DNA from 2 places in the Aneurinibacillus baijiui genome. Region 2 is predicted to be linked to the other one. Evidence: riboswitches for the same ligand, from Rfam matches in the RefSeq annotation. Region 2 holds a riboswitch; the other holds the start of a gene.
What was found. A riboswitch is a leader RNA that binds a small molecule or an ion and turns the genes downstream of it on or off. The one in region 2 is predicted to bind cyclic di-GMP.

Region 1 (15,049 bases), on a different contig from region 2:
GTCTCTGATTGCTGCTTGTAGCGTTGGTAATCACTCTTGACTTTGGCTGCATATGCCTGATAATCAGCCTTCACCTTTGCAACAGCCCGACTCTTAGCAGATGGAGCTGCCTGTGCGGGTGTGATCAGCAGCGAGCTTTGCAGGACGGCAAAACAAAGAAGAAGCGTACATAAAGCTCCTGCTGTTTTTTTACTTAAAAATCTGTTCACCTACTCCATTCCTCCTTTTCTTACTCCCGTACCAATTGTTAGTATCAAATACCAAAATAATACATACACCTCTTTTTTACACTGTTTACCTATATTTGTATATAGATCGTTAGTTTTACAGTTTTTGTATGATAATACTGAACGTATGTAAAATATGTACGCTCCTTTGTTTTCCACTCTTTTGGACTACATCTTTATAATTAATGAAATTTCAAAGAGTCTTATCTAGTCGATTTTTACCATGGATGAAAGTGTAAATTTTGCAGTTGTCATCTACAAAAAAACAAGATAGATTTGTTAGAGATTAACAAGCAAGGGAATGAATATATTGAGTGCCGTATGTATGTCTGAGATTGAGGATATGAAACATCTATTAATAGAAGTAGCAGAAAAATACGACTTTGATTTTCAGCACCCTGATGTGATTATGGTAAGTCAAGAACTTGACCTTTTAATTATAGAGGCTATGAAGGCATGATAATGATTCAGTCGGGCCTTCATAACCTCTATCGGTAACCACGTATATACAAAGGAACCTTTTTGTTTTATCGTTCTTGCTTCGGGGTAATTATATTACTACCTAGTTGTCTTACATAGGGATTGCATCCCGCTTATGAATCTCCCCTCTTCGCTCCTTCCTTATGGAAGGAGTTTTTTTATCCGCTACTGCATTCCGCCAGCCTGCTCTACAATATGCAATGCCTGATGATGTTTTGCCTCATCCACGACTACCGTCAACAGAATGTCGCGGCCGGTTATATCGTCCTGTCCTCCATCACTCATACCACTTGCACTTACATCCGCTGCCAGAAGTACACCAGCCCCTCGATTCGTAATATCAGCATCCAGCACAGTGCTCGCCAAGGAAGGGAGGTCTCCGCTCAATGTGTTGATCATCTGATCTGTACCCTGCCCAGCATATCTAGAAATGCGATCGATAGACTGATCAATAACGCCAAGCTCGGTTAACCTTCTTGCTGCTTCTTCTGCTTCTTCCGGACTTTTGAAGTAAGCCAATATATTCTTTTCCGCCATGATATATTCCCTCCTTTTACCTTAGTGTTAGAAAAGAAAAGCTTTTTATACAGCCTCCACTGATCACATTTTGCATGTATAAATACTTAATCTTTTTCTATCCTAATACAATACAAACAAGCAAAGGAGACAGCATAATTATGAAAGAGAAAAACAATCCTGAACTGGAAATACTGGGAACACATCAAGCTGCTTTAACCGATTCCTTTGAAACCATCGAAACAGCACAGCCACAGCATATTGATCCTCCCAAAACAGGCCCTGGTGTCTATGACGGGCGGCGCATAAACGAAGAGAAGTCGTAATACTGCGTTGATTACGAAAAAAGGAGCCGCCCATACATACAGTAGGGAAGCTCCTTTTTTGTTCAATCCTCATCCCCCTCTCTACTTCTCCTCCTCTTTATCTGCTATGATATTAGTTGTTAAATTCAATATGAGGGTGATTTCCTTGACCACTGAGATAAAAGAAGACGAGAGTTATGATCTAACCATTGTGTATGACTATAAAGAACACCCAGATGTTGTTAGCGGGCGTTGCGATCATTGTGGCACTGCCCATTTTAAAAGTTCTGTGAAGGACACCATTTTTATTAGAGAATGCAGAAAGTGCGGCATGAAAAAAAGTATTTAGCCCTAGAAACTGCAAAAATCGGGGCATGAACCATTGCTGCTATTATTTGTAGACGTATAAAATTATGCAGAGGGGCAGCCATACAATGGAAAACAACGGCCTTATCGAACATAAAGTTGGAAACTCAACCTTCGGATGGGATACTGAAAAGGGAAAATTTTATTTTGATGGTGCAGAATGTGTTCTATTCTGGATCGATTCCGCTTTTAAAATGTTGATGGATGCGATTGAGGAAATATCAGGTCATGATTCGGCTGTATTAGTTCTCGAAACAGCAGGCTATCGTATGGGGGAAGTCGTGGCTAGCTATTACTCACGCATCGGTGACATCGCACAAGTACTGAATGATCTGCCTGTCATTTACGGTTCAGCCGGCTGGGGGAAAATCGAGATTCCTTACTATAGCTTACAAGAAAAAAAAGCAGTGGTAAGGCTAAGGGATAGTTGGGAATATGTCATTAATAAAGAACAGCAAAAAGCACGGGCCGGCTCTTTTTTACCCGGACACTGGGCAGGCACCTTTACCGGCTTATTTAAGGAAAATATGTGGTATCGGATTACCAAAAGTCAAATTTCCGGTGATGACTATGATGAATTCGAATTCTTCGCCTCCCCCATCACGCCAAATCAAAACATCCACGATCTTATTCGTCAAAATGAAAAACAAAAAATTAATGTCTTAGAGAAAATAGTGGCCGAGCGCACCAAGGAATTGGAAATACTGGTTCAAGATTTGGCTGTGCCTGTCATTCCGGTTTTGGAAAACATTATCGTTATCCCTCTTATGGCTAAATATGATGCCAAACGTGCCGAAGAACTGATGGAAAAAGCGCTCTACGGGATTAAACAATACGAGGCAAAGTACTTATTGCTTGATTTAACCGGCTTAAAGCATGTAGATGACTATACCGTTCAGCTTTTACATAAGTTAGTACAAGCTACAAGATTGCTGGGCAGCACCTGTATTCTCGTCGGCATTTCTGCCTCTTTAAGCCAACATATTATCCAGGCCAACTATAACGTCGATGATATTGTGACATTCTCTACCCTGCAAAACGGTATCTACTATGCTCTAGCCCAAGAGGATATGCATATTCTAAGCAAGAAATAAGATCAATATCTTTAGCACCGTACATCTCAAAAGGAAGACTGGGCATAATCGCCGGGTCTTCTTTAACTCGCTCTCTTTTCTTTTACTGGTCGCATGGCTAACACATTCTCAGCAGAGAAATATCGTGTTGCCTTTCGTGTAAAGCAGTACGCCCGGACTCTTCCGTTCTTTACGGACAGCAGCCGGATCTTTCTCTGACTCAACTCTCCGTTTCGGTCTACATAGATAATCTCCACTGTTTTTCCTAGATGCGTGAAAAAGTTCATCACTCACATCGCCTCTTCTCGATGAATGTTCCCATAACCGCTCCGCTGTACATACTCTGGCTTACGATTTCCTTTCCGCCAGTAACCTTTTACAATAAGATCATTTGTTCTTGTTTTATATTATAACAGAACACTAGTTCCTATTCAATTAGGAGGAGAGAAAACAATATTAATTCATGTTAGTTTTGCTGATAAGCCAGAAGAGGCCGAATGAAAGGGTACTATTCTTTTTCCTTACTTTTTGGCTAATCAACACTTACACCTTGATAGGTTTTAATTTATACATTCCTACCAACATACAAATGACACTTATCGCCCATAATACGCCTGCTGTTGCTATTTTTGAAGAGGTATTCTCAGATAACATAGTATGATTTGAGCTATTTATAACTGATAACCATAAGGCGATACTCAATGACAGAAAAAGTTATGCCTCCGCTGCTACTTAATAAATAAAAGTATATAGCTGGTGAAAACTACAGTTGTGAAATCATCGTCCCAATGTATTTTCTCTAATCGCATCCTTCTCTATCTTTCCATATAAAAAAACCCGAATAAGGGACTTTTTTCAAAGCGTCCATCATCCAGGTTATAGTTCAATCTAAAGAACATTCCTTTTTATTGAGCTTGAGTGTTTGTTTTCTTTGCAGTATTTCCTTCTTCGTAAATAACTACCGCTTTCGTTTCAGGTTCATATTGTACATTCGCGCCAAAGGCCTCGCTAATAAAACGAACAGGAACCAGGGTTCGTCCGTTAACTATTTCAGCTGGAACATCAAGCGTAACTTTCTGATTGTTCACATGTGCAGTCGTATTTCCCAAACGAAGTTTTATTTCCACTCCATTTTTTGTAACCGTGACAGATTGCTCCTCCGCATTCCACACTACGGTTGCATCCAAGGATTCAGAAATAGCTCGGAACGGAATCAACGTACGTCCTTCCTTAATTACAGGAGGCACATCAACCGTTAGTTGTTCACCGTTAACGAAAGCACGCATTCCCGTTTCACCGATTTTCCCGTACATTTTACCTAACTTCTTATAGGATTCTAAGTTCCTGATATTTTCTTTAACTACTTCCTTTTGAATGGCTATCGCTTCGTTAATTTCGCCTGATTCTTCATAAACATCCGCTAGCTCTTCAAGATATTCTTCAATATTTTCTAGTGATTCTTTCTGTTTTTTAATCTGTTCTCTCAAAGTTTGTATATTCTTTTTAAACTCTTCTTTAGATTGATTACCAAAACCTTTTGAAGATTGATCCTTCAGTTCTTGTAAAGATTTTTTCAATTCTTTCTCTAGTGTATTTTTGTGATCGTCTTTGTCGTCATCATCTTTGTCGTCATCATCTTTGTCGTCGTCTTTGTCATCATCATCAACTTCATCTTTATCATATCGCTGGTAGTCCTTACCTTTTTCACTTTGACTTTTCGGGCTGCTGCTTTCATTAGCTAAGGCCTGTGATGCATCTAATACGAAAGGTGACGCACTTAACGCAAAAACTAAAGATAGTGACACAATTTCTTTCTTCATTACGATTCCCCTCTCCATAATAAAAAGCTTATTCGATTGCCGAATAAGCCTATGCTGTCATATAGGTATCCGGTAACTGGCTGGCATCGTCTGAGACATTAGCCCCTGTAGCTTTGCGTCCCCATCTTTCAATGGGTTTGCCTTTATCGAATGAAGTTATTTTTCAAAATAATACTATGTTTTTACATTTTTTTCACAGGCAAAAAGTAATGAATCATTTGTCTATTTGTTCATTTTTTTACTTTGCTTTAAATCGCACGTCTCCACACTAGAAGCATACGCTGTACATCTCAAATCTAATCGGTATACAGAAAACAAAGATAAAACCCGGCACTCAGCCGGGTCTCTTTTTTCTTTTACTGACCACCTCTTACTAACAAATAAGATTTGACTCTTTTATATAAAGGAAATGGCACATTTCAGTTATAGGTCATCAGATTTTGCATCTGTAGCAATTAAGAATACAAGACTTTTTTGATTGCTGGATTTCACAGTTGTTATATGTGCCGCCATCAAAATGTCTCCAATTTTCTCAAAACCATACTGTGATATGAGTAACTCACTGATTTTTTTGTTTATATCATCCCCTCCAACTCCCAGAGCAGAAGCTACGATTTTTGCTCCTTTAATGGCCTCTTCGATTGTTTTATCTGTTAATTCACCTGAAAAGTATGTACCAACGCCTATGATTGATACTTTATTTTTCTTATTAGGGATAATAACAAATTTTTGTTTCGTATTTATTGCTAAGGAATAGGAACCGAATTTTCCTTCCTCATCATTTTTTAATGGTTCCGTTTCCATTCTCCAGCGCTGATCTTAGGAAATGCATTCTTTTCCTTGTAATGTGACGATGGATCAGAAAGTCTTTTTTTAATTTCATCTACCGAATATTTAAACCCTGCTTGATGTAATGTAGTCTCGCTAACTGAAACTGGTTTTCCTTGTTCTTGGGCATGTACAACATCTTTTGGATTGAAGCTAGTAAAAATAATCATGCATACTACTAGGCTAAATAAGTACACGTATTTTTTCATATTATTCCTCCTTACAAGCATACTTGATAGTCTGATTATTTTTACTATATTTTACACCAAATACTTACAATTAATGTAATTTTCCCAGAATAAAAAGCCCTCTCATCTAAAATTTCCTACATATGGTATAATACTTTCGTTACTTAATTTGATATGGTTTCTCAACGATGGACGGCTCACTCCCTGTAAGAAAGGGGGTAAGCTTATGACGGTATTCGAAGCACTGATACTATAAAGTCGAGATCAATTTGGGGAACATCCGAAAATTGTTTCCGAGCGCCCTTAAAAAATCGCTTTAGTATACTAAAGGCGGTCAAAATGTGGTCAAACGGGGCTTTTCAACAATGTTTACCCAACAAAAAAACAAAAAACCCCTTGTATCTCAAGGGATTTTAAACACGTACCTCTTCGCACTGGGAGCATACGCCGTAAATCTCAAATTTATGCCCGGTAATCGTAAAGTCGTCCGGCTCGCCGAACATCTCATCTAGTGGACACGACGTAATATGACGCGTCTTGCCACAAGATAGGCAGATCAAATGATGATGGTGATCGCCTGTCGAGCAGCGAAAACGATACTTCCGCTCGCCGCCAAGCTCTGTTACTTCAAGAATGTCCAGTTCGGTAAACAATGTCAGGTTCCGGTACACCGTATCAAAGCTCAACGCCGGGTATTCTGTCTGCATGTAGGCCAGAATATCCCGGGCTGACAAGTACCGCTTCTCTTTGGCGAAAATGCGAATGATCTCTTCGCGCTTTCCTGTATATTTATATCCTTGTTCTTTGAGCATCTGCAATGCTTGTTCTACGGTCATCATTTCCACCGCCTTCTTAATTCAATGAATCACGTACCCGCTTGCCAATCAGCACACATATAAGCAGAAAAACAGCAACCAGCACAATCGTTCCGCCTGAAGCCAAATCAAACGTATAAGCAATCATAAGGCCGCTCAGTACGGAGATCTCTCCGAAAATAATAGCATATACAAACGTTTGTCGAAAACTGTTGGCCAACTGAAGAGCGGCTGCAACCGGCAGTGTAATAAGAGCTGACACCAGCAGAATCCCAACGACCTGCATCGAGATGCTGATGACAAGCGCGACGAGTACGCTGAAAACGACATTAATCAAGTTGCGCGGTACACCGGAGATACGGGCGCCTTCCTCATCAAATGACAAATATAATAGCTCTTTATAGAACACCCATACAATCCCGATCACCAACAAACTCGCGACAATAACACGCCATAAGTCTTCTTCTGTGACCGACAGCAGACTGCCGAACAAGTACCCGAATAAATCAACGTTAAAGCCATTTGCCAAACTGATTAATACAACCCCAAGGCCGATTCCCGCAGAGAGAATAATCGGAATGGCCAGTTCTTGATAAAATTTGTATGCCTGTCGCAGCTTATCCACCATGAATGCGCCACCGACCGAGAATACCATGCCGGTATAGATCGGACTCACACTTTGGAAAAACGGTATATACTGCGAGAGTAGAAGGCCTGCCGCTACACCCGACAGCGTAATGTGTGACAGCGCATCGGCAATCAAGGACATTCGCCGCACCACCAAAAACACACCAATCAACGGCGCGACAAAACCAATAATCACCCCCGAAAGCAGGGCGTGCTGCATAAATGTATAATTCATAATCGCTTCTATCATCGTCTACGTAAATCCCTTCTAATGGTCATGATGAAGAATATGTACATCATGGCCGTATGACTTAAGCAAAAGCTCCGGACGTAGCCGCTCAAACTCCTCTGCTCGCCCATGAAAATGAAGCCTATGATTTAAACAGGCAATGGAATGCATCTTCGTACTGACTGCTCCCAAATCGTGAGAAACAAGAATGATTGAGATACGACGCTCTTCATTCAGTTTCTTCAATAATTCATAAAACTGCGCTTCCGATTGCGCATCTACCCCAACAGTCGGCTCGTCTAAAATCAATACATCCGGATCGCTGACAAGCGCGCGTGCGATAAATACCCGCTGCTGCTGTCCTCCGGAGAGACGCCCGATATTCTGATTTTCAAACGCATCCATCCCCACCGTCGCAATCGCTTCCTTCACTCTCTCCTTATCCTTCTTACCAGGACGGCGGAATAAGCCAATCTTCGAGGTCAGTCCCATCATGACCACTTCAAAGACCGTAGCAGGAAAGCCGGTATTAAAGCTGTTCGCCTTCTGTGATACATAACCGATACGCGGCCATTGCATAAACTTGTGCAGCGGCTTTCCAAACCAGTTGACCTGCCCTTTCTGTGCAGGAAGCGCGCCAAGAATGATTTTAAGCAAAGTAGACTTGCCAGATCCGTTCGGTCCAACAAGCCCCATCATCTCACCTTGGTGCAACTGAAAGGAAATATCTTCGAGGACATGCTTATTCCCATAGCGATGGGAGACATGCTGTACATCTAAAATGATGTCGCTCATTGTACTTCTAGCACCTTCTTCAATGTAGTTAGATTTTCCTTCATCATATCCAGATACGTCTTACCTGCGCCAAACTGCTCCTTCGTCAGGTTCTCTAACGTATACAGTGTAACTGCTTGTGCACCCGTCTCACGCTGTACGGTCTTGGCAACCTTATTTTCTACAAGACCTTCGAATGCTACGTAGTTAATAGTATGCTCTTTTGCCGTTTCAATCAATTGCTGCAGTTGCTGCTGTGTCGGTTCCTGAGAAGGAGAAATACCTGATACGGCGATCTGCTCCAAACCATAACGTTCAGCCAAATACGTAAATGCTTGGTGAGAGACAATGAATTCTTTCTTCTTCGCTTTTGCTACCGCGTCTGTATACTCCTGATCCAACGCATCCAACTGCTGCGTCAGCTTATTATAATTGGCTTCATAATCGGCCTTATGCGCCGGGTCTACCTCCACTAGAGCCGTTTTGATATTACCTGCTTGCTGCTTAGCAAGCTGCGGGTTCAGCCAGACATGAGGATCGTAGCCGCCGTGGCTATGCTGCTCTTCAACCTCTGGGGCTTCCCCTTCATGCCCATGATCATCGTGTCCTTTTGCTTCGACCAGCTTCACACCCTGGCTCGCATCCACGGCCTTTGTTTTTTGTGGATCAAGATTTTTGGTCATGTTATCAATCCATGCTTCATAGCCGGCTCCGTTATAGATGAACAGCTTGGCTTCATTCACTTTTCCAATATCTTTAGCGGAAGGTTCATAATCATGCGCTTCTGCACCGGCTGGCAGCAGACTGTTCACATCAACATGCTCACCGCCAATCGCGCGTGCAAAATCATATAAAGGAAATAATGTAGTATAAATCTGCAGCTTCCCGCCTGCCGCATTTTCTGTCTGTTGTTCCGTCTGCCCGCAGCCGGCCAAGAATACGGAAAGTGCAATGCTTAGCGTCAACATTGCATATATGATTCTGTGGTATCCCTTCACTCTCTTTCCCCCATCCTGCAAATAAGATCGTTTCCGATTTGTCCGAAAATCAGTATAACGGAATGATCCCGATTTGTAAACAGGGAAAACACTGTGAGCCTTTGACTTACTCTCTCCCCTGCTGTTCATGAGTGGAAAAAGCGTAGGCGGCGAGTTCTCTGTATCGTTCATGCTCCGTAAGCAGCTGTTCATGCGTGCCGCTTCCTGTCACCCGTCCCTGCTCCAATACAATGATGCGATCCGCATGCCTGACGGTAGAGAGACGATGTGCGATCACAAGCGTAGTCCGTCCCTGCATCAGCTGGTTCAGCGCCTGCTGAACAGCCATTTCCGATGCGCTGTCCAAATTCGATGTCGCTTCATCCAGCATCAAAATATTCGGATTGCGCAAAATCGCCCGCGCAATGGCAAGGCGCTGGCGCTGTCCGCCCGATAGCTTAATGCCCCGCTCGCCAATATCCGTATCGTATCCATCGGGCAGCTCCTGAATAAAATCGGCGGCAAAGGCCTGGCGTGCAGCATGCTCCATCTCCTCCTGCTCTACGTCGCGCTCCATCCCATAGCAAATGTTTTCCCTGACCGTTCCGGCGATCAGCGGACTTTCTTGGGAGACATAGCCGATCTGATCGCGCCACGAGGCCAGCGTATAGTCATCGATGCGCTCTTCCCCCAGATAGATAGCACCGGATGTCGGCTCATAAAACCGTTCCAGCAGAGCGAACAGCGTTGTTTTGCCGCTTCCGCTCGGTCCTACAATCGCGGTCATGGAGCCGGGCTCAACCGTAAACGATACGTCATGCAGTACCCTCTCTCCCTGTCTATAGCCAAAGCTTACATGCTCAATGCGGATCGGCTGGCGGGGGTTTTCCACGCGGCGCTTGTCCTGCGTATCCTCCTCTTCGTGCTGCAATAAAGCAATCACTCGCTCTGTTGCTCCCATAGCCTTCTGCATGCTCGTGAAAAAACGGGCCAAGGAGCTAAAGGGAAGAATGATCTGGAATAAATACAGCAAAAATGCCACCAACTCACCCGCTGTCAGCGCGCCTGTGGATACCCGTACGCCTCCATATCCGACGACCAGCACCAGCACGCCCATTAACACGAGTGTCATGAGCGGCGCGAGAATCGCATGAATTTTTGCCTCCTTCATACTGTATGCAAACAGGGTGGCGATACGTTTCTGTCCGCTGCCTGCTTCCACCGCTTCCGCACCGGACAGCTTGACGAGACGAATCTCGGCAAGCACCTGTGTCAGAAGTGAAGAGAATGTCGCCGTCTCATCCTGCAGATTTTTTGATACGGTATACATTTTCTTTCCCATTGGACGAATGATCAAGCTGACGATCGGAATAACAAGCAGAAGCACCAGTGTCATCTGCCAGTCGAGATAGAACAGAATGCCGATCGCTCCGATAATCGAAACAATGCTGGAGAAAAATGAAATCAGGTGGTTGGCGATCAAATCCTTGATTACCCCGGTGTCATTGACAATCCGGCTCATCGTGTCGCCTGTCCGGGTGTGGTCAAAGTAGGTGATCGGGAGGCGCAGCACCTTCTTCCATAATTGAGTGCGCATATTGGCTACCACCGTTTGTCCGACATAGGATAGCATATACAGCGACAGGCCGGAAGCAAGCGCCTGGACAATAAATGCGCCGATTAGCAGCGGAAGGATCGGGCTGCTCCAGCTTAACTGGCTGAGACCATCTACCAGATTCTTCGTAACGAATGGAACCACCAGACCGGCCGCGGTTTCAACCAAGCTGATCAGCAATGCAAATCCGATCAGCCATTTCGGTGGGTTGCTTCTCTGCAGCAGTGTCCAGAATGCCCGCCAGTCGATGGCCGGGGGATGTTGCTGTTCCGTTTCCTCCATGATAGCTCCCTCCCTTCTTTCTTCATACTCATTCGTGTATACGCACAATCTCCTATCATGACATCACTTTCTCCATGAAAAAACCAGTCCGAATGTGTTGGACTGGCCGGTTCGTACGTGCAGGCCGATTAGTCGTGCCATTTCACAATATCATCAAAGGGCAGAAAGCTCCGCTCGCCAGGCTGTTCATCCGGCTCGCCAAACGGCATCTGCGCCACAAGACTCCAATCGTTTGGGATGTCCCATTTCCGCTTTACTTCTTCATCTATCAGCGGATTATAATGCTGTAGAGATGCACCTATGCCTTCCGCTGCAAAGGAAAGCCAGACCGCGTACTGAAGAATTCCGCTCCCCTGTTCAGACCAATTAGCGAAATGCTGCTTATAAAGCGGTGCTTGTTGCTCCAGATGACGTACGGTTTCTTGATTCTCAAAGAACAAAATGGTGCCTACACCCTCTCGAAAGCCCTGCAGCTTATCTTCGGTAGGCTTGAAATCTTCGGCAGCGATATTGGGGCGTAGTGTTTCTTTGACGATGTCCCAGAATTCCTCATGATGATTTTCTAAGAGTACGGTCATGCGACCGCTCTGCATATTGAATGCACTCGGAGCATGCAGGGACAGCTTTAGGATATTCTCTATCTTGTCTTTCGTAATGCGTTCATTTTTTTTCACTTTGCGAATGGAGCGCCGTTCTTTGATAGCATCCTGCAGACTTTTCGCTTCAACTGACATACATACCAATCCTTCCTTTTTGTAAGTAGGTATCCTTTATAATGTGCCTCACATACTTTTACCAATATACAAAACAGCATAAACAATAGCTTGTATGCTCAGGGTGCAGACAGAAAAGAAGCACGCGGCGAGCGTGCTTCGATTGTACGCTATAGCAGGGCTTACGAACGGACGATGCCCTCTTTTAGAAGATACAGCGCGTTCTTTACTTTTCCGAACTCCGAAGCATGCGGCCGATCTCCATCATCTTTATAGCCATAATCCACCATGCGGTTTCGATTCAGGCACAGCTTCGTAAGCTCCGGCTTGAATAAGTCAAAGAGCGCAAAGCGCTCGGCAAGCTGCGGAAACTTCTTCTGATAGGCCAGAATCTCATCAGCGAGTTGACCCCAGAATTTCTTTTCATCCATAAGCGCGTGATTGACCATAAGATTAGAGAGATAGCGCAGGTGACAAATGAACAGCCCCGTAAAAATGAACTGTGTCAGCCCCTCTGGCGGCTCACTGCGCAGCACGGCTTTGAGATCATCGGTTAGACCCGCAAGCTCGGGCAGCGGCTGATCACTAATGTTCACATCATCAACAAAATCTTTGATTGCTAAACGGTGTGGTGCATACTCCTTTAACACAAGTATCGTATTCTGCCCGTGTGGGGAAAATACGGTTCCATATTGGTATAAGTAATGCAGTAGAGGCGGCAGCACCACAGAGAAGAATTGCTGCATCCACTGCTCCGCAGATAAGCCGGAGCGCTCTATTAAGCTTTGTACGAACGGTTTACCATTCTTATCCGTATGCAGAAGCGCCGCCAGGGTAATCGGATGCTCTCCTTCTTCAAGATACGTATAGATGCTCTCCCGCCAGATTACACCCAGCATCTCCAAATATTGATAGGGCGCATTCTCAAGCTTTGCATAATTATGGTGGTCGCAATTGATGCTCGCAATCTCACCCGGCAGAATTACTCGACATTCATCCCGCAGAAACGAATCGTGATCCTGGATGCCTTTAATGTATTGCGTAATTTTCGGTGCGATCAAGGTTCGCTCCGCCGGCAGCCCCCGATATACTAGCGTATTCAAAATACTCATTGGCAGCTTCACATGGTGCTTCGCCTTATGTGTCATGTTGACAAAGGTACGAATGGATTGCTGCGGCAGGTACCAATCCGGTCCATCCCCTAATGGAATGATGCTTCCATAAGCCAGATCCTCGGCAAAATTTTGGATCAGCACATTTTTCCACTGCCATTCATGGACAGGCATAAAGTAATAATCTGCCGCCTCATATCCTTTTTCCTCAATAAAGGAAACAAAACGCTTCTTCGTTTCGTCATCAAGTTCATGCGCGAGCAATCCCTCCACATCCAACCCCTCAACGGATTGGAAAGTAGCTCGTTCTTTATGTACGGCAATCCATGATAGCTGTACTTCCTTTTGCTGCTCCGGCGCAAATGCTAGATAATCGTCGTATCCAAATCCGATTCTTCCTTTGTTGTAGGTAATCCATGGATGGCCGCTCATCTCCCCTTCAAGCAATGCATAGTCGAGATCAACTAATTCATCCGATGTTTTAGCGTCTTTGGCCATGATATGAACATCGGCAAGCAGCGTATGATTCAGTTCTTTGATGAGATGCCCTGCCGTCTCCGCAGACATACCGATGAGCGGTTGAATATCGAGCAGGAATTCGATTGCACTCTGCGCTTCGCTCCACTCTCCCTGCCGCAGGACTTCAATCGAATCATTGCATACATCATAACTATCAAATAACCGTTCCGCTGCACGGAATCTGTAGCTTTTAGTGTCAGATATGCGCACTTCGTATTGATTGCCTTCATCCTTTTGATCCACTAATTCCGGCACAAGCATATCCTCATACATATACTCGGCAAGCATCTTTGCTAATAGCTCCCGGTTTGCTTTTCTCCATGCGGCTTCCTTTACTATCCTTTGCGTTTCATGTATATATAACATCGTTGCCCTCCTTTAGTTTTAAATTTTGTGCACAGTCCTTTTTCTGTAGCTGGTTATTGTAACAACGAAAAGATGCACCACAAATATGACACCCGCCGCGATAAACGGAGAGACAATCGAATAGTCTTCTACAAGCGCAAGCGCACTTAATGGTGCCAGCAGCAATCCGATGTTCTGAAAAGAGGATAAAACGCTGTAATCAGAATGAACATTGCGGCTCCGCTCAAACAAGTACATATCCAGACTTGCTTGGCATACAGCTAACGTAAAGCCGAATAGGCACCTTGCCAGTATAAGCACCCAAAGATTTGAAGCCACGCCTTGCAGAACCAAGCTGATAAGAAGAAGCAGACCCGACATTTTATATAACGATAAGATTCTCTGCGAACTGCACTTTTTCATGACCGGCAATGCCGCAACCGCCATCAGACTTGGGATCAAGAACAGCAGACTGCTGCCAATGATAGTCGTATGGTATGTCTCTTCTGTGAACACCGTAAAGAAGGGACGGATGATATTTACCGCATAATGCAGCGTAAAGATAAGCAAAGCCATTTTCGCCAAAAACCGAATATCGACCCGATTCTTTAGCATCGTATCCGCTTCTGCAGGTATAGAATTGTCTATTATCGCTACTCTGCGCAACACGAAGAAACAGACTGCCGCCTGCAGGAAATCAAGCAAGGCGATCCACCAAAACACCTGCAGCGGATTTGCAAGGCCGATTACCCAGCCGCTCATCACAGTAGCGGCAATGATCGCCGTCTGAATCACCGCATGATACACTCCCGTCACATTCTTCTTCTCTTGTCCTGCAGCCTGAATCATAATTGTATACAGCAGAAGATAACTGCTTTTAAAAATCAGCAACAAAACAGAAAAAGCCAGAAACTGATAGGCATTAGCAGACAGAGCCATAAGCACGCAAGAAATAGCGGTCCCAACCTGTCCTATCAGTAACAACCACCTGCTGTCCACCTTTCTAGACACAAGCCCCCAGATAGGAGAAGCGATGACGACTGTCAATCTGCAGGCAAAAATATAAAATCCGGTAAACCCAAAATCCTCTACGCCGAATACCTTCCGAAAAAACTGCGGATAAAAAGGAGACAGAAGCACCTCCGTAAACATAAACAAAAACACGCAAGTGAATAGGACAGGAAAAACTATGCGTTGATGAGTGCGCATTCCTTCGCTAACCCGAACGTCTGGAAGAC
Region 2 (15,049 bases):
TCTTTATAGTAAAGATAATCAGGTACGAGAGACTACTGATCCACTCTCCATACCGGTAGATGCACGTTGGGCGACGCTTTCCAGATTCAAAATTGAAACAATGGAAAACAAGGAAATACGTTATCAGACGTACAAATATAGCGTGGATGGCATTCAGGAAGTTACATCTAGTACAATCCCACCATCTTATGCTCTATGGGTAACTTTGGCTCATTTCAATAATGGGTGGGCTAGTCCAACAAATGATACATCCAATGAGCAATTTGATACGTATGTTACGAATAACCCTGTTACTAGCCCGCCAACAGGATCCATTACAATAAACTCTGGGGCAGCCTATACATCCTCTTCTACTGTCACATTAGAAGTGAATGCCTCTGATCCAGAAAACGATTCTCTTAACATGAGGTTTTCTAATGACAATGCAACGTGGAGCAGTTGGGAAACAGTATCCGCGACCAAGGCTTGGTCGCTTGTAGCAGGAGACGGGAACAAAGCCGTCTATATGCAAATCCAGGATGCAAGTGGATTAGTATCCGATACGTATTCCGATACCATTATTTTAGATACGACAGTGCCGGATACTTCTATTACGTCACACCCTGCAGGAATGACAAGTAGCACAGGAGCGACATTTACGTTTACCTCAAATGAGGGAAGCAGCTCATTTGAATGCAGTCTGGATGGGGGCGCATATACAGCGTGCACTTCTCCTGTTACGGTCTCAGGTTTAAGTTCAGGCAGCCATACTTTTGCTGTACGAGCAAAGGATGCAGCAAGAAATATAGATGGAACTCCAGCGATGTATGCATGGATGATTGATACAGTACCGCCGATTATGACAGGGGTAAGTAATGGTCAAAAAGTTAATACTGACTTAACCATTTCATTTAATGAAGGAACAGCTACATTAAACGGCTTGCTCTTTACAAACGGTACAACAATAAGTAATGAAGGCTTCTATACTTTGGTTGTAACAGATGCTGTGGGAAATACAACAACGATTTCTTTTACGATAGACAAAACACCACCAACGGGCTCGTTTACGATTAATAACGGAGCGGCGTTTACATCAAGCGACAGTGTCACACTTGATATTACCGAGAGTGGAAGTACTGATATGCGGTTCTCCAATGATGGAAGTACATGGAGTAGCTGGGAAACAGTAAAGTCTACTAAGAGTTGGATTCTTACTGCTGGAGATGGTAGCAAAACCGTTCATATGCAGCTGCGTGATGATGCAGGAAATGAACTTTCTCTTACGAACTCCATTACATTGGCAGGTCCGCCAGAAGCACCACGGATAACTGCGGATGACATAAATAATGTCATCATGGGTTTAACAACAGCTATGGAGTTTAGTGTAGACGGAGGCTCGTATATCCAGTATACAGGGAATAACCATCCAAATCTAAGTGGAAACCATACGGTGAGAGTAAGGGTTGCAGCTAATGCGGTAACGGGAGCACCTGCCGGAGCAGAGACAGTCCTCACGTTTACAACGAATCCTCCACCTACTGTGACTCAGCTAACTCTCACACCTTCTACGGCAACCATTGAGGTAGGGACAACGCAGCAGTATAGAGCAATAGCTGAATTTACGGATGGTGCAACTACAGATGTAACGAGCTTATCAACATGGTCGGTAGATAAACCAGCGATAGCAGGTGTTACGAACGGACTGGTCAACATTACATCGGCCGATACAGTTACGGTTACGGCTGATTATCAGGGGACTCTTGGAACAGCTACCCTTCTTGGAATAGAAACGCCACCTCCTGCACCGACCGTAACGAGCATTGGAGTGACACCGGATACCATTACCTTGTTGCCGGGAGCCACACATCAGTTATATGTGGAAGCGACAATGTCCAATGGAAGCACAAAAGATGTGACAGCAGGATCGGAAGGAACTACTTATTTATCGGCCAATACGAATCTGGTAACAGTCAGCCCAAATGGATTGATTACGGTTGCATCTGGAGCGCAGTCAGGAACGGTAGGAGTAACCATCATAAACAATGGTCATACCAAAAACGTAGCTCTTGTAATTACACAGCCTAGCCAGCCGCTGTCTGCCAATGCGAATCTGCGTAATCTTACCGTGAATCAAGGAATAATCAATCCGGTATTTGATCCAGGTGTAACAAAGTATACGCTCACTCTTTCAAATCAAAGTACGTCCATTGACTTGGTAGCGACTTTAGATGATACGAATGCATCGATAACAATAAATGGTCAGATGCAAAATAATGGTGTAATAAAACCCATCTCTGTTCCTGAAGGAAACAGTGTAGTAGTAATTGTAGTGACTGCTGAGGATGGTACAACGAAAACGTATAAGCTTACCTTATACCGTGCGTACGCTTCGAGTGGGGGAAGTGGTGGAGGGGGAGGCTCCTCTTCGTCTACGGTGCCAGTACCTCCTACGGAAGTGAAGCAACCGGAGTCGCCAAAGGTTCAGCCTTCCCCAACTGTTTTTAACGATACAGAGAAACACTGGGCAAAAGAAAAGATTCAAGGGGCTGTGCAAAAGGGGCTAGTAAGTGGCTATCCAGATGGAAGCTTCCGGCCAAATCAACCAGTAACACGAATTCAATGGGTATCACTACTTGCACGTGCCTTACAATTACAGGGTGAAGAGGAAGTAACCTCTTTCCATGATCAGGGAGAAGTTCCAAAATGGGCGGAACAATCTCTTTCCCTTATAGTAAAAAAAGGACTTGTCAGTGGTTACCCGGATGGCACATTCCGTCCGAATCAGGAAATTACACGAGTAGAAATGGCTAGTATTCTTGCACGTGCTCTGAAGTTAGAAGTGAAGAATAATCCACCGACAACATTTTCAGATAATAAGGAAATTCCAAAATGGGCACAAGGCTCTGTAAATGCTTTGTTTGAGAAAGGTGTAATCCGCGGCCGAGGCGGTAATCAATTTGCACCTAATGATTTAACTACCCGAGCAGAGGCTGTTGTTTTTCTTCTTAATATGTTAGAACAAGAATAGTGTTTGTGCAGATAGAAGAGCAGAACAGTAAATACGTGTACTCAGTTATAGTTAAGGCCTCCCGCTTATCCGGGAGGCCTGATTTTGTTAGAGATTTTAAAGGGCATAGCAAAGAGTTGCGGTCTGAAATAGGGTTAAACAGGTCCTTTCGCGCTGTTTTCTTGACCACGCATTTGACCACATCCTGATTTTATTCCTTTGTTTTTCTTTCTTTTCTTTTACATATAATAGAGAAAATACCATACGTAACTTTTACTTTGACATCAAATTTTCTTGATTTTTTCCACGTTGTTACTTTATGTCAACAAACACTCAGCCATTCCCCAGGAAGAAAGAGACGATGCAACGATGCGTCCACGATATTTATTATCCCCTGGATTATAATGCACATTTCTAATACCTGTCTTCTTAAGCTTAAAATCTGGATGATAGGTAAAGAAACATTCAGAAACCTTATCGACATTAGGATTGGTCTCTAACTGTTTCATTTATATAGTAATCGAGTATAAAGGATGCCTTTATTTTTTTGCTTTTGAATAAATCGGTAAACCATTATCATCTACACATAAAAGCATATAACCACCAGCTACATTTTGTAACTCAGTTTCGTCTAATTCATACTCATTTTTTTTCAAGTCTGGAAGTACAACAGTTAAATGTGCACCAGCGTTATCAACTATCTGTAATTTGAATCCTTCAGGTAAATCTAAGCCTACTACTTGCTTAACAGCATTTGACGGATTCCTTAAAGCAAGCTTACGAAACTCTGCATCCGTAGATGCTTTCTCTTGAAATTGGATGATTGCTTGATCTAATTTTTCGTTATTCCATTCCATATCTACATTCCTCCTCGTATTCTTTGAATGCCATGCATTGATTATAATTTAAGAAGGGATAGATGAAACTGTAATTCAAACTACAAACAATTCATTTTTATTCCTCTAAATAAAAATTACAGGTTTGTAGTCTGAGCTACAGTTTTATCCTGTTTACCTTGTTAGAATGAATTCATCAAGATTCATACAACGAAATGGTATAAAAGGAGTTGCTCATGATGAAAAAGAAACTTATTGGCGGACTGATGATTGCCACTATGGTATTCTCTAGCGCCGGGGCCGTATCTGCTGGAAGTATTGGAAATGTAAATGGGATCGATGTAAGAAATATGGATGTAGAGACGGCTTTAATGCTTGTTCAATCACAACGACAACAACTGTTGGATGCTCAACTGCAAGATCAAATAAACAATGCTCAGCAAATGGATATGCTGCGGCTTCAGAATCTTTCGAACAAGCGTAATGAAGCATTTGATGTTATGACGAACTTTATTAAAAAGATGCAGGATAGTAGAAGCTCAATTATCGGCAATATGCGCTAAAGTCCTAAAGTCACTCCACGGAGTGGCTTTTTCTTTTATCGTAAAGCTGAGGTGAATATCGACAACCATACATCACTAAAAATTTCCAGTAAAGAGGTAATAAGAGAGTTGTATAGAATGTAATCTAGTATGGAAGAGGAGGAGTAGTAGTGAAGAAGCTAGGGACTGGGTTAGGTATATTGGTTTTATTTTTATCGTTAGCAACAACGGGGTATGCAGAAGGATGGAAGACTTTTCATATGAAGGGGTATCAATTTCAAGCGCCTTCTTATAGTAAGGAGATAGTGAAAAACTACCAATTTGATGTAATGAAGGAGACAGTTGATAAACTAGAAAACGCCGATTATGAACTGACAATTATACTTAAGCAGAATAATGATAACAATAACAAAAACTTACTGCGGACTTCGCAGTATAAAAAAGGAACGGCGGCTTATAATAGTGCCATTCGTATACTAAACAACTATAAAAGCTTACAACAAGCGCATAAAATCGTTGTCTGCATGAACAATAAAGACGTAACCAAAGCAATTCAATCTACCAAAGAAGGTACGGGAATCCTGCTCCAAAATAAAAAAACGCTCTTTTTTGTTTTAAGCAGGCAGGTTGGCTCAGAAAAGAAACAGGCCCTGATCGCGCTAAAGATGGGTGCCAATAATGCAGCATACCTGGTATTTGAAAGTAGTAGGAAGGATTTTGAACCTAATTTACCTATGTTTTTAAAAGTTGTTGATACCGTTTCTTTTAAGAAATAGCGTATGGATGAATGTTTTAGTAAGACGCCGTACATCGAATGGGACATACGGTGATGTAAGTAGTCGGGGGTTGATCGCCCCCTCCTACTCGATGGAAAAAGGTGCATGCTATGTTTTGTGTGCTTGGGGAGAGGCAGTGGATCGTTAATTAATGAATATCATGCTTTTTAAAGTTACCGCCCTTAACTTCAGCTACGTCATATACAATAACAAAGGCGTGGGCGTCAATTTCATTAATGATTTCTTTCATTTTACTTTCTTCTAACCGGTTAATAACACACGTAATTTCTTTAAATTGCTCATTTGAATAACCACCTTGAGCCAGTTTATATGTTGCCCCACGCCCTAAGCGGTTACGAATTGTTTCTACCATCAATTCGGGTTGCGTTGTAATAATTTTAAAGGTTTTAGAACCGCTTAATCCTTCTTCAACGATATGAATGACTTTAGAAGCAATAAAGTAAGCGATAGCCGATAAGATGGCCCCTTGAAGACCAAAGACTGTTGAGACAACAATAAACACAAACATGTTTAAAAATAAGATGAGATCGCTTGTTCCAAAAGGTAATTTGCGCGAAAGCAGCACAGCTAACATATCAATCCCATCCAATGCTCCGCCATTCCGTAATGCCAATCCCATTCCAAAACCGATGATAATCCCACCAACAACGGTTATTAATAACGTATCACCTTGTATAATGGTTGGTACACGATGCATAAGACTGGTGCCGATTGCCAGTGAAGCAATCCCGATAACCGAGTAAATAGCAAAGCTTCTGCCAATTTGTTTATATCCTAAAAATACGAACGGGATATTCAGTACTGCAATTAGCAGCCCTAGAGGTAATCCGCTTAATTGTGAACCGACGATACTTAAACCTGTTACACCCCCGTCTGATACATTGTTTGGGATTAGTACCGATTCGAGGCCATATGCTGTTATGAAGGCTCCGATAATAACCAATAGCATTCTTGAAGCCATTTTAAGCCTGTTGGATTTTTGTTTTGCGATTGTACTCATTTGACTCTCCTTGTTTCAGAATATGTTCTCTGTTCGTATTGGACACATGGAAGTAAAGTACGTTCGTATAAAATAAGATGTTTCAATCCTCACGTATCCCATTTTATCATCGTAGACATCTTGGTTTAGGCTGTTTTTATTTTCGCATGTTGTGCTCTGTGTGTCTAGAATGTAGTCTACTAACAATTTTGTCTGTAGTTCAATAATCATATACTGGTGTTTTTCAATGAAAAGGAGAGCGATTATGGTTAAGCAAGCTGGACTAGAGGATGCGCAAACTGTAGCGGAATTGGCATTATTGCTTTGGCCTACTCATACCACAGCGGAACTTATAGAAGAAATGGAGCAATTGTTTGGAGAGAAGCATGCGGCTGTTTTTCTCGCATATACCAGCAACCAGGCAATAGGGTTTGCTCAATGTCAATTACTGACGAAGTTCGATAACAAAAGAAGTAAGCCGGTTCTCCCTAGTACAGGAAAAACCGGCTTTTTGTCTCTGAAAATTGTATGAGCGTAGGGCTTAACAGCCAATACGGCGGAAACAATCCATTTATCTATATCCCTCTGCGTTGGCCGGTTTTCCAGCTTCCTGAACTTCAACTAAGTATCTGAAGCAATCTGGCTGCGATCCGTCTATATCAAAAAAATTATACATTTTAGCCAACTGACCGCTTGATAGTGAATGTCCATTTAAACGATCTTTAGCTGGGTCTGCTGCGATGGCAGTAACCGCTCGTCCTGTAAAACGTGGGGTTTCAGAGATAACGAAATGAGGTTCCTTTTTTGTCGCATCCATCCAGTTCTCTTCCGTAACCCCAAATTCCTCAAGCATGATTTCCGAACGCATCCATCCTGGTGTAAGAGAGATCGCCGTGCATCCATAAGGGGAGATCTCATGTGCCAAAGCCTTAGCGATCCGATTGATTGTAGTTTTCACTATATCATAGAACAAACATAGACGGTAATTATCGCGATTATATTCTTCTGTACCGTCTGTCATTTCGACAACCAATCCGCCCTTATTTTTTATTAGCAGGGGAAGCGCATAATGATTGGTAATGATATGAGTATCAATAGCCAAATGCAGCATTCGTAATCCTTTTTCCAGTGAGTGCTCCCAGACGGGGGTATTCCATTCTACTAAATATTCACCTCCCCAAATATCATTTACCAGTATATCTAGCCGTCCGTGTTCCTTCTCAATTCTTTTAATTAGGGCTTGGACCTGTTCATGAACAAGATGGTCCACTTGAACAGCAATTCCGATGCCGCCTACATCATTTACTAACTCTGCGGTTTCTTCAATCGTTTCAGGGCGTCCGTATTCAGACATCTGATGTCGTGTTGTACGTCCAGTGATATAGACGGTAGCTCCTGCTGCACCTAATTCCATCGCAATGCCGCGTCCTGCGCCTCTTGTTCCACCCGCTACCAAAGCAACTTTTCCAGCTAGAGGTTTCATTGCGTTCACTCCTTTTTCTCGATAGATATAGTATAATTACTAATGATGACATCTCTTGTCATATAAAAAGTATCTTTTTGTAAGGTGGGAAAATATGCGCGCAGATAGGTTGATTTCGATTTTATTGTTACTGCAAAATAGAGGAAAATTAACAACCAGAGAATTGGCGCAAGAATTAGAGGTTACCGGACGTACGATTCATAGAGATATGGAGGCGTTGAGTGCGGCGGGGATTCCTGTTGTAGCTGAACGGGGGAAATTGGGTGGTTGGAGATTGCTTGAACAATATCGTACAAATGTAACGGGGTTAAAAGCCAATGAAATCAAGTCATTGTTTATCTCGCCGTCTCCTCAATTGCTTGCTGATTTAGGTCTGGCAAAAGATTGGAATGAAGCGCGGCAAAAAATTCTCGCTGCGATTCCAAGTTCCACACAGGGACATTCCCAAGATATTTGGAATCGGATTCATATTGATACGACTACATGGAAACAATCACCGGAAAAAATTGAATCATTTACATTGTTACAGCAAGCAATTTGGGATGAGCGAAAGCTGCAGATTACATATGAACGGACAGATGGAGAGGTGATCGATCGAGTTGTAAATCCGTTAGGACTAGTCGCTAAAGGAAGCGTCTGGTACTTGATCGCATCTTCAGATGAAGAAATCCGAAACTATAGAGCGTCGAGAATAAAGTCCGTATTCTTGACAGAGGATTCGTTTTCTCGGCCAGATGACTTTAATTTAGCCCAGTATTGGAATAACTCTACACAAAAATTTATTAAAAATCTCCCAAGTTATGAGGTAGATGTTGAAATTTCTCCATCTATCGTTCAGAGAATACGGTTTACCGGACGCTTTGTACAGCTACTAAAAATGGATTCACCTTTAGAAGATGGGTGGATTCCAGCAAACCTGCGTTTTGATACAGAACAGGAGGCAAAAGAATACATTCTGGGCTTTGGAGATCAGATAAGAATTATTCGTCCGGACGCATTAAAGCAAACGATTTATGATATGGCAAAGCGTGTGGTGAATTTTTATGAGATAGGTGACAAAGGGATGCACTAGGAAAAAGTCCGATTTAGTACACCACTTGCATAGCATCAGAGAAGTGGATAGCATTTCGTCAAAATTCGGTGTAGTATAGGTATTTTCATTTTTTTATAGGTATTATATACTAGTAAATAATAATCAAAAAATAGGATGCGATGAGAGATTCTTTCGTACATGGGCACTTGAAGAATCTGGAGCAAGTAGTGCAACCGGCCGGTTTATTAAAACCTGGCTTTTTTTTATGGAAAAAGCAAGAAAAGAGGAGGAAACGGTGTGTTTTTTAGAAGGAAATTAAAAGTATCAAAGAAAATGAAGCCTATCCAAAAGTCAGATATTCAAACTACACCACGTTTAGGTGATAAGTTAAAATTTTTAGAGATGACCACACATGATATAGATAGCATCAAAAAGTTGGAGAACGTGATAGATCAACTTGCGGTTGAGATTACAAATCGCCATTATAGAATGCTTAGCGAATACGGGAACCTAGAAAAGATTATGCAGGATCATAGTACGGTCGATCGACTTAGTCAAACGTTTATTCAATATGTAAAATCAATACCAAGAATCAAACTGGACACAGAGTACATCCAAAACCGTGTGAAAATTGGAGAGGTACATAGTAGAATACGATTGACTCCAGAATGGTATACAGGATCTTATATTCGTGTATATGAGTATGTACTTCCAGAGATTATCGAACAATATGGACATAGACCGGATGAAATGAAAGACATTTTGATGGCGCTCATTCGTATTGTAACACTTGATTCACAGATCGTTCTTGAATCCTATCAAGAAGCTAATGATTTTAAAATTATTGAGAGTGTCAGCTCTGTTATGGAAACGGTTATTGGATTGGATAAAATAAGCACGTTAATGAATACGGTGGCATCCGCAGCAGAAAATGTAGAGAGTGTAAGTGCGGCAGCTGAACAGCTTTCTGCTTCTGTAGAAGAAGTTGCCACTAACGCAGTTAGCGTCGCAGAAAACACTGAAGAAACCATACAACAGGTGGAACAAGGACGGGAAGTAATTGAAAAGTCTCTCACAGGCTTTTTAGGTATGACAGACTCATTTATAGAGACAAGGAATAAAATTAATACGTTGCTTGACGAAATTAAAAATGTTTCTCAAGTCGTTGAATTCATCAAAGGAGTTGCTGAACAGACCAATTTACTTGCGTTAAATGCGTCGATTGAGGCAGCAAGAGCGGGTGAGCAAGGACGGGGATTTTCTGTTGTCGCCGATGAGGTCAGAAATTTGGCTGAACAGACAAAGGAATCGGTGGATAAAATCACAAAAACAATTCAACAAGTACAAACGGAAGCTAGAGAAGTTAGTATCATGGAAGAAAGAATGGCAAACCAGCTTAATGACCAAGTGGATCAAGCGAAAGATGCGATTGAAACATTAGGTACTATTGTATCGAGGATTGAACTCATCGGTAGTTCAACAGGCAATATTGCAGCGATTGCTCAGGAACAGTCAGCTGCTACGCACGATATCACCCTACGAATTAGCGAGGTGTTGCATCAGACGGATGAGATTAAGAACGATGCCCAGTACACGGGCCAAACCATTTACGATGTAAGTATGGGCATTAATAATCTTCGCAAAAAAGCAATTGGGTCCATTCCTAGATTGCAAAATAAACAGGTCATTCGAGTGGTAAAAACAGAGCATTTGTTATGGAAGTGGTGGGTATATAACAGTATCCTCGGATATCATCAAATGGAAGCACAGCATTTTGTGAATCATACGCAGTGCCGTTTAGGAAAATGGTATGAGCAAATGAGAAAACACCCACATATTTCAAAACTTCCGGCATTTAAGGAGCTGGAAGCGCCGCATCGTCATGTACATGAGCTAGCACAGGAAGCACACGAATATATAAATAGAGGACAAAAAGATAAAGCGGAATCACTGCTCTATTTAATTGAAGAATCTTCTGTGGAAGTAGTACGTCTGTTAGATCAAATACAGAATGAAATGGATCGTAGAGCATGATCTTTTCCCGGATGATCGACAATTATGGCAGTTTTATGTAAGAAATCACTTTGAAAAGTTACTGAATTTGTTTGCAGCCTACTCATATGAGGTAAACTAGGGGAGAAAAAGCATATACACTTAGGAGGAGCCATGGCTGCTGAAACTACTAATGCAAATGATTCGCTTCGCTCTGCCTACTCGGCCCGCAATCTATGGTCGGGTTTCCTATTTGGTGTTGGCTTGGTCGCCTTTATAGATGAAGCCGTTTTCCATCAATTACTGCATTGGCATCATTTCTATGACAAGTCTACCACCAGTGTCGGATTGATCTCGGATGGTTTGTTTCACGCTTTTAGCTGGTTTGCAACAATTGGATCGCTATTTATGTTTGCTGATTTGCGGCGCCGAAATGCATTGTGGCTTACAAGGTGGATAGGAGGCATGTTCCTTGGAGCAGGGGCATTCCAGTTATACGACGGAACCGTTCAACACAAACTGATGCGGTTGCACCAGATTCGCTACAATGTGGATGTTCTTCCCTATGACCTGGTATGGAATATTACCGCCATTGTTATCATGCTTATTGGCATCATCCTGGTTGTTCGCACACGAAGCGGATCACAGCAAGTGGAAGGAACCGCGTCATATGAACAATGATCACATTCATCATAGCAGCGGAGCTTCTTTAGAACTGATCTTGGCGCTGCCTTTTGTTCTGGCGTTGATTTTTTATATTGGTGCTGTAATCATATCTAATCGCCATCACAAAAAGTGGCCGTTATACCGTACAATATGTTGGGTTTGTGGCGTTATTTGTGCGGCACTTGTATTCGTAGGGCCTTTAGCCGCTCGAGCTCATGTAGATTTCACAGCACACATGCTCGGGCATTTGTTCCTTGGTATGCTTGCACCGCTTCTGATGGCGCTAGCTGCGCCTGTGACCCTTTTCTTGAGAACAAGTAACGTAAATGTAGCACGGCGTTTCACTCGCGTATTGAAAAGCTGGCCCATTCGCATGTATACGCATCCTATTATTGCATCGCTTCTTAATATTGGAGGTCTGTGGCTGCTCTATACAACCAACTTGTACGCAGCGATGCAGCAGAGTTTTCTTCTGCATATAGTAGTACACGTACATGTCTTCTTTGCAGGCTATCTTTTCACTGTGTCTATGATCTATATTGATCCAACCCCACATCGTTTTCACTTTGTCTACCGTGCCATCGTATTCATAATAGCCTTAGCGGGCCATGGAATTCTATCTAAATACATCTATGCTTATCCACCTCCGGGTGTTTCTGCAGCACAGGCGGAAATGGGCGGGATGTTAATGTACTATGGCGGGGATGCAATTGACCTTGTACTTATCACCATCCTTTGTTTTCAATGGTTCAAGGCTGCCCGACCTCGCCCATCGTTGTCTACGGTTTTAAAGTAAAAATGATTTTTTGCAAAGACCTTACTAAAGAGTTTGGTCTTTTTTTGTTGTAGTATACGGAATTTGCAAGCGGAAGCTGCTGTTGCCTAGAAAAGCTCATTGTCACGTTTATTTCCATGAGATAAACGGATTACATCAAGGAGGTTTATTTTCTTTTTTGATATTTGGTGGTAAAGCTCATTTCCCTGAACGTGATCAATGAATAAGATGCCGTTTAGATGGTCGATTTCATGTTGGATGCAGCGAGCGAGAAAACCTTTTGCTTCTAATGAAAATTCTTCGCCTTTTCTATTGAGGCTCTTTATCTTAACGTAATTCGCCCTCTTTACAAGTCCTGTGAACTTCGGAAATGATAAGCAGGCTTCTGGACCTACCTGCTTCCCCCTTGCCTTTATAATCTCAGGGTTAATTAGCTCAATCAATCCTTCCCCACAATCCATCACAACGATTCTTCTAAGTATTCCAACCTGTGGGGCAGCAAGGCCTGCGCCATCGTCTGTTGCATACAATGTATCAGCCATGTCATCGAGAAGCGTTAAGGTTTTTGTTGTGATTTCCGATACAGGTTTGGCTGCTTTTCTTAATATAGGATCACCAAATCGAACAATGTTTTTTTGTGCCATCTCCTCACATCCTTTGATTTAATATGATACGGTGCATGTTTTCCCTTCCTTGTTACGTTGGTAATACACAGGCGTCAAAAAAACGCCGCCTGTGTATGGTAAGCTATTTTACAGCAATAAGGTGTAAAAATATGATCGTAATGTCGATAAATGTTAGTAATTTACAAAAAATGGGTCTATCATATGTATAAAAAAAGAGGTATATTTTTTATACAAGAGATAATGTTAAAAATTTACTTATTGTATACGCCAAGTTGTACAGTACAGCTTTTCTCTTGATGGTCTTGGTATGGAGGTCTGTTTATGCAAGGGTATTATGAAGTAATTACTTCCGAACAGATGATGAAGCTGCTAAATACTTGGTACATCCATATTCGAGAAGAAAATGAAGAAGTAATTCACAGTATGAAAGAAGAAGTAGAAGAAAAAATTAGTAGAATGGAGAAGAACCAGACCCTTTTAGTTTATTATTCCCTTCTAGATTTTCGTTATCGATTATTAAATGAAAGTGTAACAAGGAGTGAAGCTGTTCTTGAGCAAGTAGCGCCCGAAAAACTAGATGATTTTTTAGCTTACTATTATTACTTTTTCAAGGGAATGTATGAGTATAGTTTGAAAAACTATTGTGAAGCCATTTCCGCCTATACATTCGCCGAACAAAAACTTACAGTTATTCCGGATGAAATTGAAAAAGCGGAATTTCATTTTAAAGTTGCTTGGGCACTGAGCTTTATTCCTGATGTATATATCTCGCTACAGCATATACAAAAAGCCAAAACCATTTTTGATACATATCCAAACTATAAACGTAGACAGGCGGATTGTGAGAATTTATTAGGTATTTGCAGAATGCTTGAAAAAGATTTTATGCGAGCAGAAGAGCATCTTATGACAGCTTTGCATCTTGCGCAACCCCTGAAAAAAAATGAAGGATTATTGTACCGCATTACAAAAGATATCGGATATTTATATGCCGAACAGGGGTTATCAGATCAAGCAATTCCTTACCTGGAGGCTGCTTATAATAAACAAAAAAATAAAGGTTATAAAGCTGTTTTTCTCTTAGCAAGAGAGCGCTTCAAAATCGGTGACAAACAGAAAGCTATTGAATGGATCGAAAAAGGAATAATGATGTGTACAGAGATTGGAGAACAGGAATACATTTATCATTTTAATATGATTCATGCGATATACGATACTCATGATACGACAGTCATTCAGGATGGCATTGCGTATTTCCAGCAGAAAAAAAGTTGGGCCTTTGCCGAAGAATATGCTAAGACGTATGCTGATGCTTTGTACAAGCAGGAAAAGTATGAGGAAGCTTGTGAATATTATCAATTGGCTCTTCGAGCTGATAATAAATTACAAATGGAGGTTGTCAAATGATCAAGAAAACCAAAATGTTAGTAGGTCTGTTGGCGTTAGTTACTGCTTTTGGAATCACGGGACCATACGTAAAGGATACAACGGCTGTAAAAGGTAAGCCGTCGATTGGTACATTTGCCCATCACGGAGGATAATCACTGGGAAAGCTGATTTCAAAATGAAATCAGCTTTTTTCTTTTTGCGTATAATTTTCGTTATATAAGAAATGATAAGAGCAGCAATACCCATCATTAACCAAAGGAGGAAATATACTATGGCACAACGACAAAGCGGAAATCGTAATAATCTGGTCGCTCCTCAAGCGCGGATGGCGTTAGACCAGATGAAGTATGAAATTGCAACTGAATTTGGTGTGCAGCTTGGTCCAGATACGACTTCTCGTCAAAATGGATCTGTGGGCGGCGAAATTACAAAACGCTTGGTACAAATGGCAGAACAACAGCTTGGCGGCCGCATGCAGTAATAGGTACGCCATTGCTTGCAGTGAAACAAACATGATCATTACAATCACACCCTCTAAGCGTCAATCTTGGAGGGTGTTTGATTTTATACAGTAAGCATACATACATAAGAAATCAATGGGATCACCGGGTACGTATTTTTGCTACCATTGTAAATTAACATATTGAAAATTTTCTGTATTCATATGGTAGAATATCGTAGATAGCCAGTTCTTTCTGTTTAAGCTTCAGGTATAAAGCCAATATATTCATCAAGGGAGGGGCAAAAGAGATCCATTGAATTTGAAACGAAGGAGAAATGAAATGGAATTTTACCAACATAGCAAAGAAGACGTACTAGAACTCGTTAATTCCAATGGGAAGGGCCTATCAAGTGAGGAAGTGCAATCGCGTCTACAGCGGGATGGCTATAATGAACTTGCAGATAAAGACAAAGTGTCAACATATAAGCTATTTTTAGAAACAT

Region 1: linked by a shared signal. The riboswitch ahead of AB3351_RS19100 (stalk domain-containing protein) and the one ahead of AB3351_RS03470 (methyl-accepting chemotaxis protein) in region 2 are both predicted to bind cyclic di-GMP.

Annotation. Positions count from the first base shown of each region.
Region 1 is NZ_JBFTXJ020000013.1:42,778-57,826, forward strand. Features, by position in the region: gene AB3351_RS19065 (hypothetical protein) at 1-209, opposite strand, end outside; gene AB3351_RS19070 (aspartyl-phosphate phosphatase Spo0E family protein) at 553-687, shown strand; gene AB3351_RS19075 (hypothetical protein) at 873-1,244, opposite strand; gene AB3351_RS19080 (hypothetical protein) at 1,385-1,549, shown strand; gene AB3351_RS19085 (hypothetical protein) at 1,680-1,877, shown strand; gene AB3351_RS19090 (STAS domain-containing protein) at 1,963-2,988, shown strand; gene AB3351_RS19095 (hypothetical protein) at 3,051-3,257, opposite strand; gene AB3351_RS19100 (stalk domain-containing protein) at 3,873-4,787, opposite strand; cyclic di-GMP riboswitch class I at 4,856-4,939, opposite strand; gene AB3351_RS19105 (hypothetical protein) at 5,211-5,591, opposite strand; gene AB3351_RS19110 (hypothetical protein) at 5,573-5,824, opposite strand; gene AB3351_RS19115 (Fur family transcriptional regulator) at 6,217-6,639, opposite strand; gene AB3351_RS19120 (metal ABC transporter permease) at 6,656-7,495, opposite strand; gene AB3351_RS19125 (metal ABC transporter ATP-binding protein) at 7,514-8,269, opposite strand; gene AB3351_RS19130 (metal ABC transporter substrate-binding protein) at 8,266-9,246, opposite strand; gene AB3351_RS19135 (ABC transporter ATP-binding protein) at 9,353-11,122, opposite strand; gene AB3351_RS19140 (nitroreductase family protein) at 11,251-11,856, opposite strand; gene AB3351_RS19145 (IucA/IucC family protein) at 12,018-13,832, opposite strand; gene AB3351_RS19150 (MFS transporter) at 13,851-15,020, opposite strand; gene AB3351_RS19155 (lysine N(6)-hydroxylase/L-ornithine N(5)-oxygenase family protein) at 14,999-15,049, opposite strand, start outside.
Region 2 is NZ_JBFTXJ020000002.1:43,270-58,318, forward strand. Features, by position in the region: gene AB3351_RS03430 (S-layer homology domain-containing protein) at 1-3,007, shown strand, start outside; gene AB3351_RS03435 (NHLP leader peptide family RiPP precursor) at 3,526-3,843, opposite strand; gene AB3351_RS03440 (hypothetical protein) at 4,062-4,385, shown strand; gene AB3351_RS03445 (hypothetical protein) at 4,535-5,140, shown strand; gene AB3351_RS03450 (YitT family protein) at 5,289-6,161, opposite strand; gene AB3351_RS03455 (hypothetical protein) at 6,406-6,672, shown strand; gene AB3351_RS03460 (SDR family oxidoreductase) at 6,712-7,623, opposite strand; gene AB3351_RS03465 (helix-turn-helix transcriptional regulator) at 7,718-8,695, shown strand; cyclic di-GMP riboswitch class II at 8,820-8,904, shown strand; gene AB3351_RS03470 (methyl-accepting chemotaxis protein) at 8,954-10,690, shown strand; gene AB3351_RS03475 (DUF2243 domain-containing protein) at 10,823-11,329, shown strand; gene AB3351_RS03480 (cytochrome c oxidase assembly protein) at 11,319-12,110, shown strand; gene def (peptide deformylase) at 12,197-12,733, opposite strand; gene AB3351_RS03490 (response regulator aspartate phosphatase) at 13,037-14,122, shown strand; gene AB3351_RS03495 (hypothetical protein) at 14,119-14,256, shown strand; gene AB3351_RS03500 (small, acid-soluble spore protein, alpha/beta type) at 14,376-14,585, shown strand; gene AB3351_RS03505 (cation-translocating P-type ATPase) at 14,887-15,049, shown strand, end outside.